3 regions of the Proteiniclasticum sp. C24MP genome follow, and region 1 is predicted to be linked to each of the others. Evidence: predicted binding sites of a transcription regulator. Region 1 holds the regulator's gene; each other region holds the start of a gene.
What was found. The regulator HrcA, encoded in region 1, represses chaperone genes, less so after heat shock. The targets are predictions, from matches to a motif close to TGTTAGCACTCNNNNNNNNNGAGTGCTAACA.

Region 1 (5,937 bases):
ATGACCAAAGATTACTTCGAAGCCATGAAGACAGATGGGAAAAAGTATCTTGTGACGTTCTCAGGAAACAATGATTTTCTGGTGATCAATCATCTGTTCAGAAAATATGAAATTGAGTATGATTTTGCGGAAGAATTTGAGCTTGTGGATATTCAGAAGGAGTATGAAGCGAAGTACAAGAAGAACATCGGACTCAAGAATCTGGAAAGACTTCATCAGATTGAAAGAGACGGCGAGCTCATTTCAGGAATGACCCTGGCAAAAACATTTTCGAAAATCATAAAGGATCATGGATACATACACAGAATGCCGGAAGAGAAAATCGTGAAAATCATGAAATACAATGAGCAGGATGTGGTGAATCTCTTCAACATCATGAATCGATGGGAAGAAGTCACACTTGAGGATGTGCTCACACTGGAAGAAAAGCTTCTGGAAGAAAAACTCAGGAAGCTGGAAATGAAAAGGCTGCTTGAGGAAGAAAAAGAGAAAGAGATTTCCTTACCGATGGATGACATGGCCAATGAAATGGGATGAACATGAATGCCGTTTCTGAAAAAGGAAGGCATTATAAAACCTGCATGAAATCATGCAGGTTTTATAATGTGCCGCAATAATTGCAGAACCACCATGGAAGCATTGATAATTTACGGAACATTCGATAGAATTGAAGATAAGAGGAAGAACTGATGATCGTTATACGTAGTCAGAAGCAAGGAATTGGAAGGATAAATGGATGGATGATCCATAGGTGAAGCAAAATGGGATTTAATTTCAGAAAAAGAATAAGACTAGGAAAACTCTTCAGCCTGAATATCGGGAAATCAGGAGCCAGTATTTCCTTCGGTGCAAAGGGATTCAGACAGAGTTTCAGTACCAGAGGAAGCTCCAGAACAACCTTCAGTCTTCCGGGAACAGGCCTTTCCTACAGTAAGACACTTAGTGCGAAGTCCATACTGAAGAAGTTCGGCAACAGGGAAGTGTTCAGAAAGGAATCCGGGTTTTCTGATCCGGAAGCAGAGGTCAATGCGTACCGTGAAGATATCGCACTGATCACGACCCTTCATCACTATGAGGATTATCCCAGTGGAATCGACTGGGAAGAGGTCAAGGTGGAAGCAGAGCCTTTCGAGAAAGGAAAAACGGGTCCTCATACAGAAGAAGCCATGAAGCTGGTTGAAGAGAACAGACCGGGGTTATTTGCAAGAGTCTTCAAGAAAGGCGATTTCGAAGACAAATCAAAGGAAGTGCTTGAGGAAGCCAGAAAAATGGATGAGGAACTCTATACTGCCTGGCAGAACAACAGAATCATTGCAGATAAGATGCTGCATGATGACAAGGAAAGTTATCTGGAGGTACTGGAAGACCTGAAATTAAGTGAGGAGCTTGGTCATTATGTCAGGAACATGGACTTCAGCTACACGGACCATGACTCTCTGAAGGTGGATATGACACTCAGTATTGATGATTTCATCCCAGAGGAGTATAAAGCCCTGACGCCCACCGGGAAGCTATCCATCAAAAAATACACGAAAACGGACTATTACGACATCGCCAATCAGTTCGTATCAGGGCTAGTATTTCGAACAGCGCGTAATCTGCTCAATATACTGCCAGTGGAAGATGTGCTGGTCAATGTGTGGGAAACGGAAAAAAACAAGTACAGTGGCGTCGACGAAAGCAAGAGAATTCTATCCATACTCATTGACAGGAATACATTCAGAAAGCTGAATCTTGAGAAAGTGAATCCATTTGATGCTCTGACCAATTTCAGACATGAAGTGGAATTTGTGAAAACCAGAGGCTTCAAAGAGGTCGATGAACTGAAAATATGACAGAAAAGCTCCAGAATATGGAGCTTTTTTCAGTCCGACTTCATGGGGGAAACAGCTTCAGGACTAGATTGGGCAGAGAATAAAGGAGCTGGATAGTATTTAACTTTGTTTTAATATTCATTTGGTACAATCTGATTGTTCCTGAAATGCAGCGGTTTTCAGAATATCCTGTTGATAACGGGAGAAAAAGCGAACATTTTGAAGCAAAAGGCCAATATATTCATTTAAAGCGGAAAAATAATATCGAATCCCTGATTTCAACTATTCAGGGGTATTTACAAATAACATCTGAGATGTTATTTTATTATCGTAGCTGTTAGCACTCATTGAGTGCGAGTGCTAGTAAAGGGGTGAGAAAGATGTCAAATCAGATGGACAGCAGAAAACTGGAAATATTGAAGGCGATCGTCACAGACTATATCATGACTGGTGAACCTGTGGGCTCGAGAACTTTAGAAAAGAAATACCAGCTTGGTATCAGTTCTGCCACCATCAGAAATGAGATGTCTGACCTGGAAGAACTGGGGTATCTCGATCAGCTTCATTCATCTTCCGGAAGAATACCATCGGCAAAAGGATACAGAATGTATATAGATAAACTGATGACACTGGAATCTCTAAGTCCGGAAGAAGTTTCGTTTATCGAAGAAAAGATCATCACCATGGCCGCTTTCGAGATCGATAAGATCATGAAGCAGACAGCCATGATGCTGTCGGAACTGACGAATCTGGCTGTTGTGGCCAAGAAGCCCAGTATATCGAAAGCCCATGTGAAGAACATCCAGCTGATCAGCATGGAGAAAAATACCATCCTTGCAGTGATTATGGTAGACCATGGAGCCATTACGCATAAACTGATCAGACTGAACCATTCACCGGAACCGGAAGTGCTGATGAACATCTGTAATCTTCTCAATCTGAAGCTGAAAGACATGAACATTGAAGACATCAATCTTCATATCGTCAACAGCCTTAAGAATGACCTGGAAGGGTATGATGAACTGTTTCTTTCCATTCTTTCAGCAGTATATGAAAGTCTTAATGAAGAAGCCCAGGAGAACAGATACTTTGTAGACGGCACATCCAAGATCCTGAACTATCCTGAGTTTTCCGATGTGAACAAAATGAAGGATTTTCTGGGGCTGCTGGAACAGCCGGATCTTCTGTTCCACGATGTGGATGATGCCAATGAAGATATGCTCATCACACTGGGAGAAGAACTGAGTCTGCCGGAAGCGAAAGATTTCACGATCATCACTACCAGTTACAAGATCAACGATGAAAATGTAGGAACAATCAATCTCATCGGACCGAAGAGACTGGATTATTCCAAGGTAGTGTCAATCATAAATAATGTAAAGAAAGAGCTTGGTAAAAGGCTCAATGAGGAGGATGTAAATGACGGAGGATAAGAACAAAGATCTCCAGGATGTCGCGAAGGAAGAGAAGCGACAGGACTCAGCTCAGGAAGTGACAGATATGAAGGATGAGGTTTTTGTAGAAGAATCTGAAGATGTGGAAACATCTGAACAGGAAGTGACAGCAGAAGAAAAAACGGAAGAGCAGGTAGAAAGTACGATTGATATGAAAGAACTATTCAGGAAGAAGAAAGAAATGCTCGAAGGGATCAGGAAGCTGGAAAATGAAAATCAGGCTCTGAAAGACAGACTTACAAGACTGAATGCCGAATATGAAAACTACAGAAAAAGAACCCAGAAGGAAAAGGACGGCATCTATACAGACAGTATTGCTGAAGTGGTGAAGGAGCTGCTACCTGTACTGGATAATCTGGAAGCTTCACTGAAGGTGGAGTCAGGTGATGTGGATTCCCTGAGAAAGGGTGTAGACATGACGCTGACCCAGTTCAAGGATTCCTTGAAGAAGCTGAAAGTGTCTGAAATAGATACAGAAGCCCTTTTTGATCCGAACTTCCACGAGGCGGTCATGCATGTGGATGACCCATCTCTGGGAGAAAAGGAAATCGTTCAGGTGTTTCTCAAGGGATATCAGAGAGATGAAAAAATAATAAGATATAGCGTAGTAAAAGTCGCAAATTAGGAGGAAGAATAAATGTCAAAAGTAATAGGTATTGATTTAGGAACAACAAACTCAGTAGTCGCAGTTATGGAAGGTGGAGACCCGGTCATCATCACAAGCTCTGAAGGTGGAAGAACAACACCATCTGTGGTTTCCTTCCAGGCCAATGGAGAAAGACTGGTCGGACAGGTAGCCAAGAGACAGGCCATCACAAATCCCGACAAAACCATCGCTTCTGCAAAGAGATATATGGGTACAGACAAGAAATTCAGCATTGAAGGAAAAGAGTATACACCTCAGGAAATATCAGCTATGGTGCTTGGGAAGCTTAAAGCGGATGCTGAATCCTACCTTGGAGAAAAGGTGACACAGGCTGTCATCACAGTTCCAGCGTACTTCAATGACTCCCAGAGACAGGCAACCAAGGATGCAGGTAAGATTGCAGGACTTGAAGTGCTGAGAATCATCAATGAACCAACAGCAGCCTCCCTTGCCTATGGACTGGACAAGGGTGACGAAGCACATAAGATCCTTGTATTCGACTTAGGTGGCGGTACTTTCGACGTTTCCATTCTCGATCTAGGAGATGGCGTATTTGAAGTGCTTTCCACAAACGGTAATACAAAGCTTGGTGGAGATGACTTTGACGACAGAGTCATGAACTACATTGCTGACGAGTTCAAGAAGAACAACGGTATTGATCTGAGATCAGACAAGATGGCACTTCAGAGACTGAAGGAAGCAGCTGAAAAGGCGAAGGTGGAGCTATCTTCCTCCACATCCACAACCATCAACCTGCCATTCATCACAGCAGATGCTACAGGTCCAAAGCATATTGACATGACCCTTACAAGAGCAAAATTCAATGAGCTTACAGGAGACCTTGTGAAGGCGACCATCGAGCCAATGAAGAAATCACTCAGTGATGCAGGTCTGACCATGAATGACATCGACAAGGTGATCCTTGTAGGTGGTTCCACAAGAATTCCAGCTGTCATTGATGCCATCAAGGACTTCACAGGAAAGGAACCTTCCAAGGGTGTCAATGCCGATGAAGTGGTTGCACTGGGTGCAGCAATTCAGGCTGGTGTACTGACAGGTGAAGTGAAGGATATTCTTCTGCTTGACGTAACACCACTTACCCTTGGACTGGAAACCTATGGTGGAGTATCTACTCCGATCATTGAAAGAAATACAACCATCCCAACAAAGAAGAGCCAGATCTTCACAACTGCAGCAGATGGACAGACATCTGTAGAAGTTCATGTTGTACAGGGTGAAAGACAGATGGCAGCGGATAACAAGACCCTTGGAAGATTCACACTATCAGGAATCGCAGCTGCAAGAAGAGGCGTACCTCAGATTGAAGTCACCTTCGATATCGATGCCAATGGTATCGTAAAGGTCACTGCAGTGGACAAGGCGACAAACAAGGAAGCGAACATCACCATCACAGCTTCTACAAACCTGTCCGATGATGAAATCGATAAGGCAGTAAAAGAAGCGGAAAGATTCGCTGAAGAAGACAAGAAGAAGAAAGAAGAAGTAGAGACCAAGAACAATGCGGACCAGGCCATCTATCAGACAGAAAAGTCTCTGGAAGAGCTGAAGGACAAAGTAAGCGACGAGGATAAGGCAAAGCTCGAAGAAAAAATGGAAGTGCTGAAGAACATCAAGGACAGCAACGACATGGAAGCGATCAAGAAGGCTACAGAAGAGCTGACCAACGAGTTCTACGGCGTATCTTCAAAGATCTATGAAGCGGAAGCTGCAAAGAATCAGGGAGCAGAAGCTACTGAAGCAGGCGCACAAGGCCCACAGGATGATAATGTTGTCGATGCGGATTTCAAGGTTGAGGATGACAACGAATAAGGTTATAATACTAAAGGTGTTCAATAGGGATGGGCAGGATTGCCCTTCCCTACTTGAAATTAATCCGTATTCTATGCCTTGACTGAAGGCAGTGCGAAATAATAGGTGGTGTAAGAATGGCAAAAAGAGACTTATATGAGATTTTAGGACTTCAGAAGGGTGCCGATGAAAAACAGATTAAGAGTGCTTTCAG
Region 2 (5,937 bases), on a different contig from region 1:
AGACCACTTCATTCTTACTTCTGCATGCAAGGAGGCGCATTTTGAAGGAAATCTGGAGATGATCGTTTCCTGGATTGACAGGATTCCCTGCTGATCGGACTTAGCTTATAAATAAAGAATCAGAGAAGGATAGTGTGAAGTGATGGATGCTATCCTTTTTTCTATGGGAATATGAATAGGTTCAATGAAGTGATTTCTAATTCTCTCTGCAGCAAAAGGTATGTTCTAATTTTCTTCAATAATTGTAGAACAGTCAGGATTTAGTAAGGATTTAGTAATATTGCACTAAGTGTGGTAATATTTTCGAGTTTATGTTATAATTTATAACAATAAAAGTAAAAGGAGAGGGTTTTATGTTCACTAGAATTTTTGTAAAAAACTATAAGTCCCTTATTGACCTAGATGTGGATCTATCCTCTAAGAAGAATGAATCGAAATCTCTGATCGTTATCTATGGTGAGAATGGTATTGGGAAATCCAATTTCGCCTCGATTTTTTATACACTAAGAGAGTCAATTGAAACAATGTCAATCAAATCTATGTTGCAGAAATTATTAAATAGTAATGTAGAGGACGAGAATCATGTTCCTGATAAATTATTCAGAGAATTGCTTCAGCGACAAGCGAAAGATACAGAGTCAATCATCAGAAATTATAAAACTATCAACTCTGAGGAAAATATGGAGTTACTGTTTGAATTTACCATTGGAGATAAAAGAGGACAGTACCTGATTTCATACGATGATCAGAAAATCGTAGAAGAGAAACTGGATTTTGCATTGGTCAAGAACAAAGTGAATCTTTATCAGATGAAAAACCAGAAATACAAATTGAATGATAATCTCTTTACTGATGCGGATTATTTAAGAGATTTCAAAGAAATGATTGAGCAATATATCGGCAAGCATAGTTTACTGTCTTTGCTTTCCTTTGAGGTTGAAGAAAAAGCGGAAAGTTATGTGGAGAACAAGATCCATCCGGAGTTGCTTCATATTTTAAATTCCTTAAAGAAGGTTTCAGTCAAGGTGCAGCCACAGTCACTTTCAAAGAGAAGTACAAGAGGTGGTGCGCTTAATCTGCTTCATAATCTGAGGTCAGGTCTACTTGATGCAAATGATTCAGAGAAACTGAATAGAACTGAAAAAATGCTCAATGAATTCTTCACGACAGCCTACAGCGACATTAAACAGGTATACTATCTGAAAAAAAATGAAAAATCCAACATCAGGTACGAACTTTGGATTAAGAAAAAAATCTATGGAAGAATTATTGACATTAGCTTTTCTCAAGAATCTTCTGGTACAATACAATTGCTAGAGATTATTCCATATCTATTGATGAGTATCGAAGGCGACACTGTAGTCATCGATGAAATTGATACGGGTATCCACGATATTTTAATTCATCGACTGTTAAGTAATATGTCGGAACTGATCAAGGGCCAATTAATTTTAACCACCCACAACACAATGCTCTTGGATTCAGATATTGATCCACAATCCATCTATGTGTTTTTTGTTGATAGCGAAGCTAATAAATTACTGGTACCGATCACGAATTTTGAAAATAGAGCACATCCTAACCTGAATTATAGAAACAGATACTTGAAAGGTATGTATGGTGGTGTTCCTATTCCGCAGGATATTGATTTTGAAGAACTTATTGAAATACTGGAATAGGGGTATTTATGAGGAAATTTGATAAATCTTTTTTAAAAGCAGTTGTGATTGTACATGGCAAATCTGAGAAACAGATGTGTGACTATATTAAATCCAATTTGAGATTGAAACTGGAGATTTATGGTGATAAGAATGGGGAGAAGTCAATCCAGATTACCAGTATTATGAGAACGCTGAATAATACAAAGTTTGAAACATTGAGTAAATTTCGCGCTCATTTCTCAGACGCTTTCTCGGAAACTGGAAGGAAAAAATCTGGAATTCATGAGAAAAAGTTCAAGATATTTATAATTATGGATACAGATGACTGCAATGATGTAGAACTAGAGAATTTCAAAAATAAGGATATGTTCATAAAACATTGGGCTTATAGATACATAGTACCGATATGGAATACTCCGGATTTGGAAGAAGTTCTAGTAAAAGCGAAAATACCATTTAGAAAAAAAGGAAACAGAAGAAAAGAAGAATACGTAGATATTTTTCCGGTGTCTGATAAATATGCAACATCCGACAGAGTTCAATTAGCAGATTTGATGGAATTGCTTTCAGATAATCCTGATACAAATCTGGAAGAATTCATAAAGTTCTGTTTAGAAATTGCACATTGATTCATAAATTGACATTCTTAATAATTGGACTAAGGTGATAGCAGCGGTAATAATATACTATTTAATTAAGCTTCTGGATGAGTAAGTGTTTATTTACACTTATTGAAGGTAATAGAAACTATTGATTTCAAAAGGATAGTATATGTTGAACTATGCTATCTTTTTATTATTAGGCAGAATTATTAGTATAAGTATGGGCGCACTTTCAAAAGATCAATTAGAGAAATGGAGTGAATAGTATGAAAAAAATCAGGAATATCATATTTGATATCGGAAATGTGCTGGTGAGATTTGACCCTCTGGACTATCTCATCAGGACCTATGGAGAAGATTTTGAAACCATAAAGCTTCTTCATCTGAATATCTTTTCCGGTGAGGAGTGGAAACTCCTGGACCAGGGACTGCTTACAACAGAGGAAGCCATAGCTCGGATCGAAGAACGAATACCAGAGCACAAAGATGCGGTGGAGAAGATCATGCGCACCTGGGAGACTTTTCTCATTGATGAGATCAGCTCCTCGGTTTATTTTCTGAAGAAGTTCAAGAAGATGGGATATAAAATCTATGCGCTATCCAATTATCCGGAAAGAGGGTTTTTCTATACTGAAAGCACTTTCCCTGTATTCGAACTCTTTGATGGAAAAGTGATTTCCTATGATGTCCGAGAAGTGAAGCCAGGAAAGAGAATCTATGAGATTCTTCTGAAGAAGTACCAGCTGAAGGCAGAGGAGTGCATCTTCATCGATGATACGCTGGTAAACATTAAGACTGCAGAAGAATTAGGAATCAATGGTGTACACTATATACATAGTAATCAGCTCATGGAGCTTTATCTTAAACTGGCGGAAGAGGCCAGATAAAGTCGAAAAATATCTGGATTTGGTGAATTTCAGTGAATAAATCGGATTGTTTTCATTTTACACAACTTGACTGAAGCTTTTTCTGATTTTCTCGATTTTTCAGTTTTGAAAAACAGAAAGTCATATGTTATAACATAATTGTAAGTTAGCACTCGGTGGGCGAGAGTGCTAACGATAGTAAAATATCAGTAAAGGAGTTGTTGGAAATGGCAGGTTTAGTACCATTCAACAGAAAGAAAAATGATCTGATGAACATTGGGTTTGATGACTTCCACAGCATGCTAGATGACTTTTTTGCGGATGCATGGCCTACAAGAAGAAGCCTTCAGTCAGATACCTTCAAGGTGGATGTTCAGGAAGAGGACAAAGAGTATATCGTTCAGGCTGAACTGCCAGGCGTAAAGAAGGAAGAAATCAGTCTGTCTCTGGAAGACGGAAGATTACGCATTGGCGTTCAGAGAGACGAAAAGAAAGAAGAGAAAGAGAAAAACTACATCCACAAGGAAAGAAGATACTGCTCCATGGAAAGAAACATCTTCCTGCAGGAAGCAGACAGTGAAGGCATCAGTGCAAAACTGGAAGACGGTGTTCTGAAGATCCATATTCCCAAGACAGAACATGTCGATACCTCAAAGAAGATTGAAATCGAATAGAGAACATAAGTTAAACCTCACCGGCATCCATAGCCCAGGATGCCGGTGAGGTTTTTTATGAAGCCTATGCTTTAAGCACGATCTCTATTTCATTCTTCCTGTGGGTTACATGGGGGTAAGTCTTATAATCTCTTCTGCTGTAGGCGCATCGATGTAAAGACTGTCTACTAGGTTTCCCTTCAGCACCGCTTTGATGATCATGGCCTTTTCCTTCCCCACAGCCACCAGGAGCTTGTTTGGGATTTTCCGGATCACTGAAAGGGGCGCTGCAATGACTCTCTTGTCCATTTCCGGATCCAGAAGCTCACCTTCATCATTCAGGAAGTGGGAACAGCAGTCTCCGATGCCGCCTTTCTCTTTGATTACGCTGTAGCTCTCTTCATTGATGACGCCCATCTCGTAGAGTACGGAAGGTCTTTCCAGATTACCCACGGAAAAGACGGCGGTGTCACATTTCTTGGCCATGGCAAGAATCTGATCGATCTGATGATCCTGCTTGATGGCGTCAGCGATGAAGGCCTGATCCACCATGGCAGGAGCGGGAATCTGATAGCCGCTTCCATTGACGCTGTCCACGAAGCTCTTGAGAATATCAAGGGCTCCGGACTCATAGACGGCTCTTGAAAAACCGCCGCTGAGCTGAATCACGGAAACGCCCTGTCTTTTGATGGCTGGTAGCTGCTTGGCAAGCACCGCCAGGGTGTTTCCCCAGTGGACGCCAAGGATGCTGTCGTTTTTAATGAATCGTGGAAGATCCTCAGCCAAGGCGCCGCAGACATCCTGCAGCAGTACCTGTCTGTTTCCCACAAGATCGGGAACAATGACGGCGCGCCTAAGGGGGAACCGTTCCAGCAGTTCCTTCTCCAGATCGCTGTAGGACAGCACCGATTCCTTGACGCGCACCTCGATGAGCCCCATATCCATGGCACTCTTCAGGAGTCTGCTCACATTGGATTTACTGATTCCTTCCTTTTCACCAATCTGGACCTGACTCATATTCAGTTCATAATACATTTTCGATATTCTCAGAATCTGACTGAGTTTCTTTGCATCCATTACGTATCTCCCATTCTCATGAATCAGCAGAAATCTGCCAGTCCTTCATGAATTCTATACTTTCTTTATATTAAAGATACTGGGTAAGAAGGATGCTTGTCAAGAAAGGTGATATCCGTAAGATGCTCCAGAAGAAGAGGAAAAGAGAAGAACAGGAGGATTCTTATGAGAAATCCGAAATGTTGCAACTTTTCCCAACCACCCTGAAAACAATTTCATAAAAATGATACCGTTTAATTTTAAATATGGGAAATTTCCCAAAGTAGTATTTACTTTTCCCAAAGCCAGTCGTAAGATGGTACCATAAACGGAAACGGAGGTAGAGAAATGAGTATTGTTACTTTGATCGGTTCAGGGCAGATGGCTTCTGCACTCACCTTTCCACTATATGAGAACGGACATGAAGTGAGACTTGTGGGCAGTCCCCTGGATGATGCCATCATAGACAGACTTCGAAAAGATGATTATCACGAGAATCTGAGAAGAACACTTCACAGCGGAATAAAATACTACAAGATCACAGAGGTGGAAGAGGCGCTGAAGGATGCGGACCTTGCGGTCTGCGGGGTATCCAGTTTCGGTGTGGACTGGTTTGCAGACAATATGCTGCCCATTCTGCCAGAGAGCATTCCACTGCTCTCCGTGACCAAGGGTATGCTGGATGGAGAAGATGGTACGCTGACAACCTATCCGGAGTACTGGGAGAAAAAACTTGCCGAAGAAAGCAAGCTGAAGATCTATGCCATAGGCGGTCCCTGCACCGCAAGAGACCTGGCCGATCACGATCAGTCCTTTGTGGGATTCTGCGGAAGAGACATGCAAGAGCTGAGAAGGATCAGAAGCTACTTTGAAACAGACTACTATTTCATCAGTCTCACAGAAGATGTGGTGGGCCTGGAATCGGCAGTGGCGCTGAAAAACGGATATGCACTGGGTACAGCACTTGCCATAGGCATTGCGGAAAAACTTGGTGATGATGGCGTAAGTCACAACAATTCCCAGTCCGCACTTTTTCAGCAGAGCGTAAAGGAGATGTATCATCTTCTTGAAATCATCGGGGGAGGCACAAAGAACATCA
Region 3 (5,937 bases), on a different contig from region 1:
CAGAATCAGTTCGGAAAACTGGCCGGCATAGCCCAGCAGTATCTTTTCTACTACGCCAGAGAGAACAAGATCCGGATTGAGTAGGGAAGCGGCGGTTTTTTCGCAGATCAAATACAGAAAAGCAGAGTCTCCTGAAGTTGGTTTCTTCAGGAGACTCTGCTTTTCGAAGTTTTTCTACTCCATTAGGATAAAGTTCTTTCCGGCAAGAATATTCTCGATGGAAGAGACAAAGCTCTCTTCGGCACCCCAGGACCACTTGAAGACAACGCCCTGACCACCACCTGCTCCGATGGCATCCACGATGATGGCGTCATTTTCTGCTGTCACAACCACTGTAAGGCTTGCACGGTTTGAGGAACGCATGTAATACTTTTCGAAAACCATGATATAGACCATGGCGTTTCCGATCTGACGAGTCACGGAATCAATGAGTTCTACGGTCATGCCGCTTCTGCCCATTTCTTCGATGATGAAGTTTACAATCTCTTCTCCATTTCCTTTTCCCTGCATGGATAATTTTGCCATAAATCCTTCTCCTCTCCATATCAATCAGTATTATATATAGATGGTACCATATTGAAAGTTCAGAGGGTAGGGCTGCTAGAGATCTTTCACCGGGAAACTCGGAGTAGTGAGCATGATTCTGGAACAAAGAAAAGGTCCTTCTGAAGTTGTCTTCAGGAGGACCTTCCCATCGGGAGGAGTATGTCAATGAAAATATACTGTTTATAAACCAAGAACCATTCGGTCTTCTATGACCTCAGCATTCTTCTTGAACATGGTGATGACATCCTGCGCTTTGAGATCCGCTTTGTCTTTTCCGCGAAGATCTTCCACGATTCTGCCCTCATGCATCATGAGAAGGCGATTACCATAAGATAGTGCATGGTTCATGTTATGGGTGACCATAAGGGTTGTGATCTCTTCCTGGCTGATGAGCTTCTCCGTGACGCCCATGATGATTTCTGAGGTTCTGGGATCAAGAGCTGCTGTATGCTCATCCAGAAGGAGGAGCTTCGGTTTCTTCATCACAGCCATGAAGAGGGCAACTGCCTGTCTCTGTCCTCCTGAGAGGAGGCCGATCTTTGTATGAAGCTTTGTCTCAAGGCCTAGGCCAAGGGTACCCAGCTGCTCTTTGTAGTAGCTTGTCCTGGAGAGGTCAATGGCCTTCTTCAGGCTGAAACTGTGTCCTTTGGCATCCGCCAGGGACAGGTTTTCAAGAAGCGTCATGTTGGGAGATACGCTGAGCCTCGGGTCCTGATGGACGCGTCCGATGAGGTTCGCTCTCTTATATGCTTTCATAGGGGTAAGGTCCTGTCCGTCCAGAATAATCTGTCCTTCCTCTTCTTCCAGGGTTCCTGCAATGAGGTTCAGAAGGGTGGATTTTCCTGCTCCGTTGGAACCAAGGAGCGTTATGAAGTCCTTTCGATCCACTTTCAGGGAAAGGGCATCGATGACCCTGTTCTCCAGGGGTGTGTCTTTGTTAAAGGTTTTTGACAAGCCTTCGATCTTCAGCATAGGACTCACCTCCTTCAGATGAATTCGCTTTTTTTACGGCTTTCTTCTTGTGCTTGAAAGCGCCTGATGTGAATCCCATGGCTACAATCACCGCTACTGCCGTAGCCAGTTTGAAGTCATTGGGGTCCAGACCGAAGCGAAGTACAAAGACCAGAATGCCCTTATATAGAATCGCGCCTGAAATGGCGATACCGCTCATGGATACATTTAGTTTCTTCAGAAGGGAGAATCCGATGATGACCGCTGCAAGAGCCGTAACGGCGCTTCCTGTACCCATGCCGATATCAGAGAATCCCTGATACTGCGCTGTAAGGGCGCCGGAAAGACCCGCAAGAAAGTTTGCCACCATGAGACCAAGAATCTTGATCTTATGACTGTCCGCACCAAGAGAGGTGAGGATTTCCTCATTGTCTCCCACAGCTCTTAGGAAGAAGCCTGTTTTCGTCTTGAAGAAAAGTTCAAAGAGCACCTTGATCAGCACCACGAAAGCAGTGAGAAGAAGCAGCGTGCTGATGTCTTCTCCAAAGACAGTGACAGCTTTCAGTTCAAATACATTACGTTCGTTGAAGAGGGGAATGTTTGATTTTCCCATGACTCTCAGATTCACAGAGTAGAGACCGAACATCACAAGGATACCAGCCATGAGCCCGTTTATGGACAGTTTCGTATGAATGACTCCTGTGATGAGTCCACCCAGGGAAGCGACCAGTGCGGAGAGCAGTGTGGCTGCCCATGGATTCATTCCACTCAGCAGAAGCACTGCGCAGACAGCTGCGCCCAGAGGATAGGTGCCATCAACAGAAAGATCCGGAAAGTCCATGATCTTATAAGTGATGTAGATCCCCATGACAAGAACTGCAAAAAGCATTCCCTGTTCCAGAATATTGATCAGGATATTCATCAGTTACCTCCTACCAGTTTCGCATCAGCTAAAATCTCCTCCGGAATGGTGATCCCGAGTTTTGAAGCTGTGTCTTCGTTGACCACGATCACTGGATTTTTCATCGTTGAAATAGGGAGGTCCTTGGGGTTTTTGCCTTCGATGATTTCGATGGCGATGAGTCCTGTCTCTCTTCCGAGTTCATAGTAGTCCAGTCCTGCTGAGATGAGTCCGCCTACGTTGACGCCTGCATCTTCTGCGCAGAACACTGGAACGTTCTTTTCTGTGGCCAGTTTTATGATGATGGCATAGGCTGATGCCACGGTATTGTCTGTTGGTGTATAGAGTACATCGATGCCTTCCAGTGCCGTTGGCAGCACGGAGTTCACATCATTGAGGTTTGTGATGCCCACTTCCTTCAGTGTAAATCCCTGCTTTTCGGCTTCTGCCTTCAGCTGATTCACCTGATAGATGGAATTGGCTTCTGAGGTGTTATAGATCACGCCGATGGTCTTTGCCTCGGGCAGCACTTTTTTCAGGATCTCGAGCTGCGGTCCGATGGGGACACCGTCTGATGTGCCTGTGACATTGGTTCCTGATGCTTCAAAAGATTCAGCGATTCCTGCATCCACAGGGTCTGTCACCGCAGTGATGACGATGGGAATCTCTTTTGTGGCATTATAGGATGCCTGAGCACTTGGCGTTGCGATTGCGAAAATCAGATCTTTCTTGCTGTTTGTAAAGTCCTGTGCGATGGTCAGTGCTGTGGGCTGTTCGCCCTGTGCATTCTTATAGTCGATTTCGATGTTCTCGCCTTCAATATAACCGTTCTCCTTGAGTACATCCAGAAATCCCTGTCTTGAAGCATCCAGTGCCTCATGCACGACAAACTGATTGATTCCGATCGTTACGACATCTTCTTTGCTTTCGCAGCCTGCTGCCCCCAGGGCAATAAGCACTGCTGCTGCAGCCATTAGTTTTTTTCCTACCATTCTTCCGTCCTCCTAATACTACAATAATTCATGAATATTTCATGAATTACCTAATTATAAAGAGGAGGAAGTCCCTTTGCAAGGGTTGTTTTTATGAAAATTAGAGAATAGTGTTAAATTTAGAAGAGTTTTCTTGATACTTTGGAAATGAAAATGCTGGTAAATTGTCTGATTGGCACAGAGGGGGAGAATGTAAACAACTACATCTCAATATTCTGAAATTTGGTTAAAAAAGAAACAGGTACCGGAAAACCGATACCTGGTGATGGAACTGTATTCTCTTATCTTGGGGAGAGGGTACGATGTCCGATGCCGATGGCGAATTCATTCAGGTGAAGAAGACCGATGCTCACATAGATGCATACGGCGATATCATCACCCATACGCACAAGACCGATCTTGCCGCCTACATTGAGATTGTTGGATCTTTCCAGAATCTGCATGAGGGCATCTCTTGCTGCGCCCATGACGGCGCCTTCGGCTGCGTATTCCTCAGGGATGAGACCTGCTCTTTTGGACGCCACCAGGGCGCGTTCCAGAATCTTGGCGATGCTTGTGGAGACATTGCCTCCTATATCAACAGCGGCTGCCTGGCCGCCCATGGACTGTATTTTCACGATGAGTTCCTTTTCTTCTTCTCTTGTCGTCAAAGCAAGCCTGACCGCTTCCTTTGGTATATCCAGACTCAAAATCATATCTGCACCTCTTTAAACCGTTTCTTTCATTATATCAGAGATTTTCCTCTACTTTGCACGATTCTCTCTTATGGTTATGCTTTTGCATCATTTTCAGGTTTTCCTGTTCCATATTTCCCAGCCAGGAAGAACAGGAAGGCCGTGATCGCCATGAGGATGAGGATGAGAAACGCCGCATACATAAAGAACCATTCTGGGAGAATCCTGATGACCGGATCGATCCGTGGGTCGAAGATCCAGTAATCATTGCTGAAGGCGATCTCGTGGAAGACCACAAAGGACTTCGAAAAGTCCAGGACAAAAGGAATGCCTAAAATGACCGGAATGAGGAATGTAAGCAGTGCGGTGTATTTCATGTACCGGTAGTCACGTTTCTTTCTTTTCTGGATGAAGATCAGGAGAGAAAGAAGAAGAGTGACCGCAAAAAGGATGAAGATAAGATCGAAGATGACCTTCACCTCATAGAAATGAAATTCACCCTGACTGGACATGGTAAGTCCATCCAGGGAAAGATCTCCTCTGTAGAAGGGATTGAGATAATCGATGAGGATATCATAATTATTCTTGATGAGCCTTCCGGAGTACTCCGGGTTCATGGCCTGAATCCTTGGAATGTTATAATAGTAGAGAAATCGAAGGTTCAGTCCCAGAAGAACAGAACCGGAAATGATCATAAGTGCATTGATTATGGCATATAGGATTTCTTTCGCTTTGTGCATGATCGTTCTACAGAAGAATGATGCTTGTCTACTCTTCCGTATGATTCACCTCTTTCATACTATAGAATATGGGCTAAACTGGTCTAAGCCTCTGAATAATGATATCATGATTTCAGGGGATTTATAAGACGGTAAAAGAGAAAGAGAACGGGCGATTTTTTCAGAGAATCACAGCTAAATGCCTGAAATAAAAGATTTTATGGCATATTTAAGAGATTGGCCGTAAAATAATATTTGAAATAAGAATCAAATAAATTATAATAGGAAATAGGTGTTAGCACTCGACAGTTGAGAGTGCTAATAAAACGAACTTTTAGGAGGAATGTCAAATGATCAGACCTTTAGGGGACAGAGTCGTGCTGAAGAGACTTGAAGCAGAAGAAACAACAAAATCAGGAATCGTTTTAACAGGATCCAGCAAAGAAAAGCCACAGGAAGCGGAAGTCATTGCCGTAGGTCCGGGAGGATTTGTGGAAGGCAATAAAGTGGAGATGGAAGTCAAAGTGGGAGACAAGGTGCTCTTTTCCAAGTATGCGGGTACAGAAGTGAAGCATGAAGGTGAAGAGGTCATCGTCGTCAGACAGAGTGACATCCTTGCAATTGTAGAGTAGGAGGAGTAGAGAGATTATGGCTAAGACAATCATATATGGTGAAGAAGCAAGAAGAGCGATGCAGAAGGGTGTGGACATCCTGGCGGATACCGTCAAGGTGACCTTAGGACCCAAAGGAAGAAATGTGGTTCTGGAGAAGAAATTCGGCGCACCACTGATCACTAATGATGGTGTGACCATCGCAAGAGAAATCGAACTGGAAGATGCCTACGAGAACATGGGCGCCCAGCTGGTCAAAGAAGTTGCCACAAGAACCAATGATGTGGCTGGTGACGGAACAACCACAGCTACCGTACTTGCGCAGGCAATGATCAAGGAAGGGCTTAAGAATGTCACAGCGGGAGCCAATCCCATGTTCATCAGACAGGGAATCAAGATGGCTGTAGACAAGGCTGTGGAAGCGATCAAGGAACAGAGCATCTCCATCAGAGGAAAAGATGACATCGCCAAGGTTGCTGCGGTTTCAGCAGGAGACGAGGAAGTAGGACAGCTGATTTCCGATGCCATGGAGAAAGTGGGCAC

Region 2: a site for HrcA is predicted at 3,294-3,324, ahead of ACHAL6_RS03670 (Hsp20/alpha crystallin family protein). Genes of this name have one in related genera too.
Region 3: a site for HrcA is predicted at 5,077-5,107, ahead of groES (co-chaperone GroES). Genes of this name have one in related genera too.

Annotation. Positions count from the first base shown of each region.
Region 1 covers NZ_JBINJW010000009.1:24,181-30,117, forward strand. The annotation lists gene ACHAL6_RS08255 (ribonuclease H-like domain-containing protein) at 1-537, shown strand, start outside; gene ACHAL6_RS08260 (DUF4236 domain-containing protein) at 762-1,835, shown strand; gene hrcA (heat-inducible transcriptional repressor HrcA) at 2,195-3,247, shown strand; gene grpE (nucleotide exchange factor GrpE) at 3,234-3,893, shown strand; gene dnaK (molecular chaperone DnaK) at 3,906-5,744, shown strand; gene dnaJ (molecular chaperone DnaJ) at 5,861-5,937, shown strand, end outside.
Region 2 covers NZ_JBINJW010000002.1:114,780-120,716, reverse strand. The annotation lists gene manA (mannose-6-phosphate isomerase, class I) at 1-94, shown strand, start outside; gene ACHAL6_RS03685 (ATP/GTP-binding protein) at 354-1,679, shown strand; gene ACHAL6_RS03680 (hypothetical protein) at 1,688-2,290, shown strand; gene ACHAL6_RS03675 (HAD family hydrolase) at 2,530-3,150, shown strand; gene ACHAL6_RS03670 (Hsp20/alpha crystallin family protein) at 3,357-3,803, shown strand; gene ACHAL6_RS03665 (sugar-binding transcriptional regulator) at 3,909-4,859, opposite strand; gene ACHAL6_RS03660 (glycerol-3-phosphate dehydrogenase) at 5,187-5,937, shown strand, end outside.
Region 3 covers NZ_JBINJW010000005.1:29,834-35,770, forward strand. The annotation lists gene ACHAL6_RS05755 (DNA-3-methyladenine glycosylase family protein) at 1-84, shown strand, start outside; gene ACHAL6_RS05760 (DUF6054 family protein) at 175-525, opposite strand; gene ACHAL6_RS05765 (ABC transporter ATP-binding protein) at 727-1,518, opposite strand; gene ACHAL6_RS05770 (ABC transporter permease) at 1,484-2,419, opposite strand; gene ACHAL6_RS05775 (ABC transporter substrate-binding protein) at 2,419-3,390, opposite strand; gene ACHAL6_RS05780 (HutP family protein) at 3,672-4,085, opposite strand; gene ACHAL6_RS05785 (TIGR01906 family membrane protein) at 4,160-4,804, opposite strand; gene groES (co-chaperone GroES) at 5,134-5,415, shown strand; gene groL (chaperonin GroEL) at 5,432-5,937, shown strand, end outside.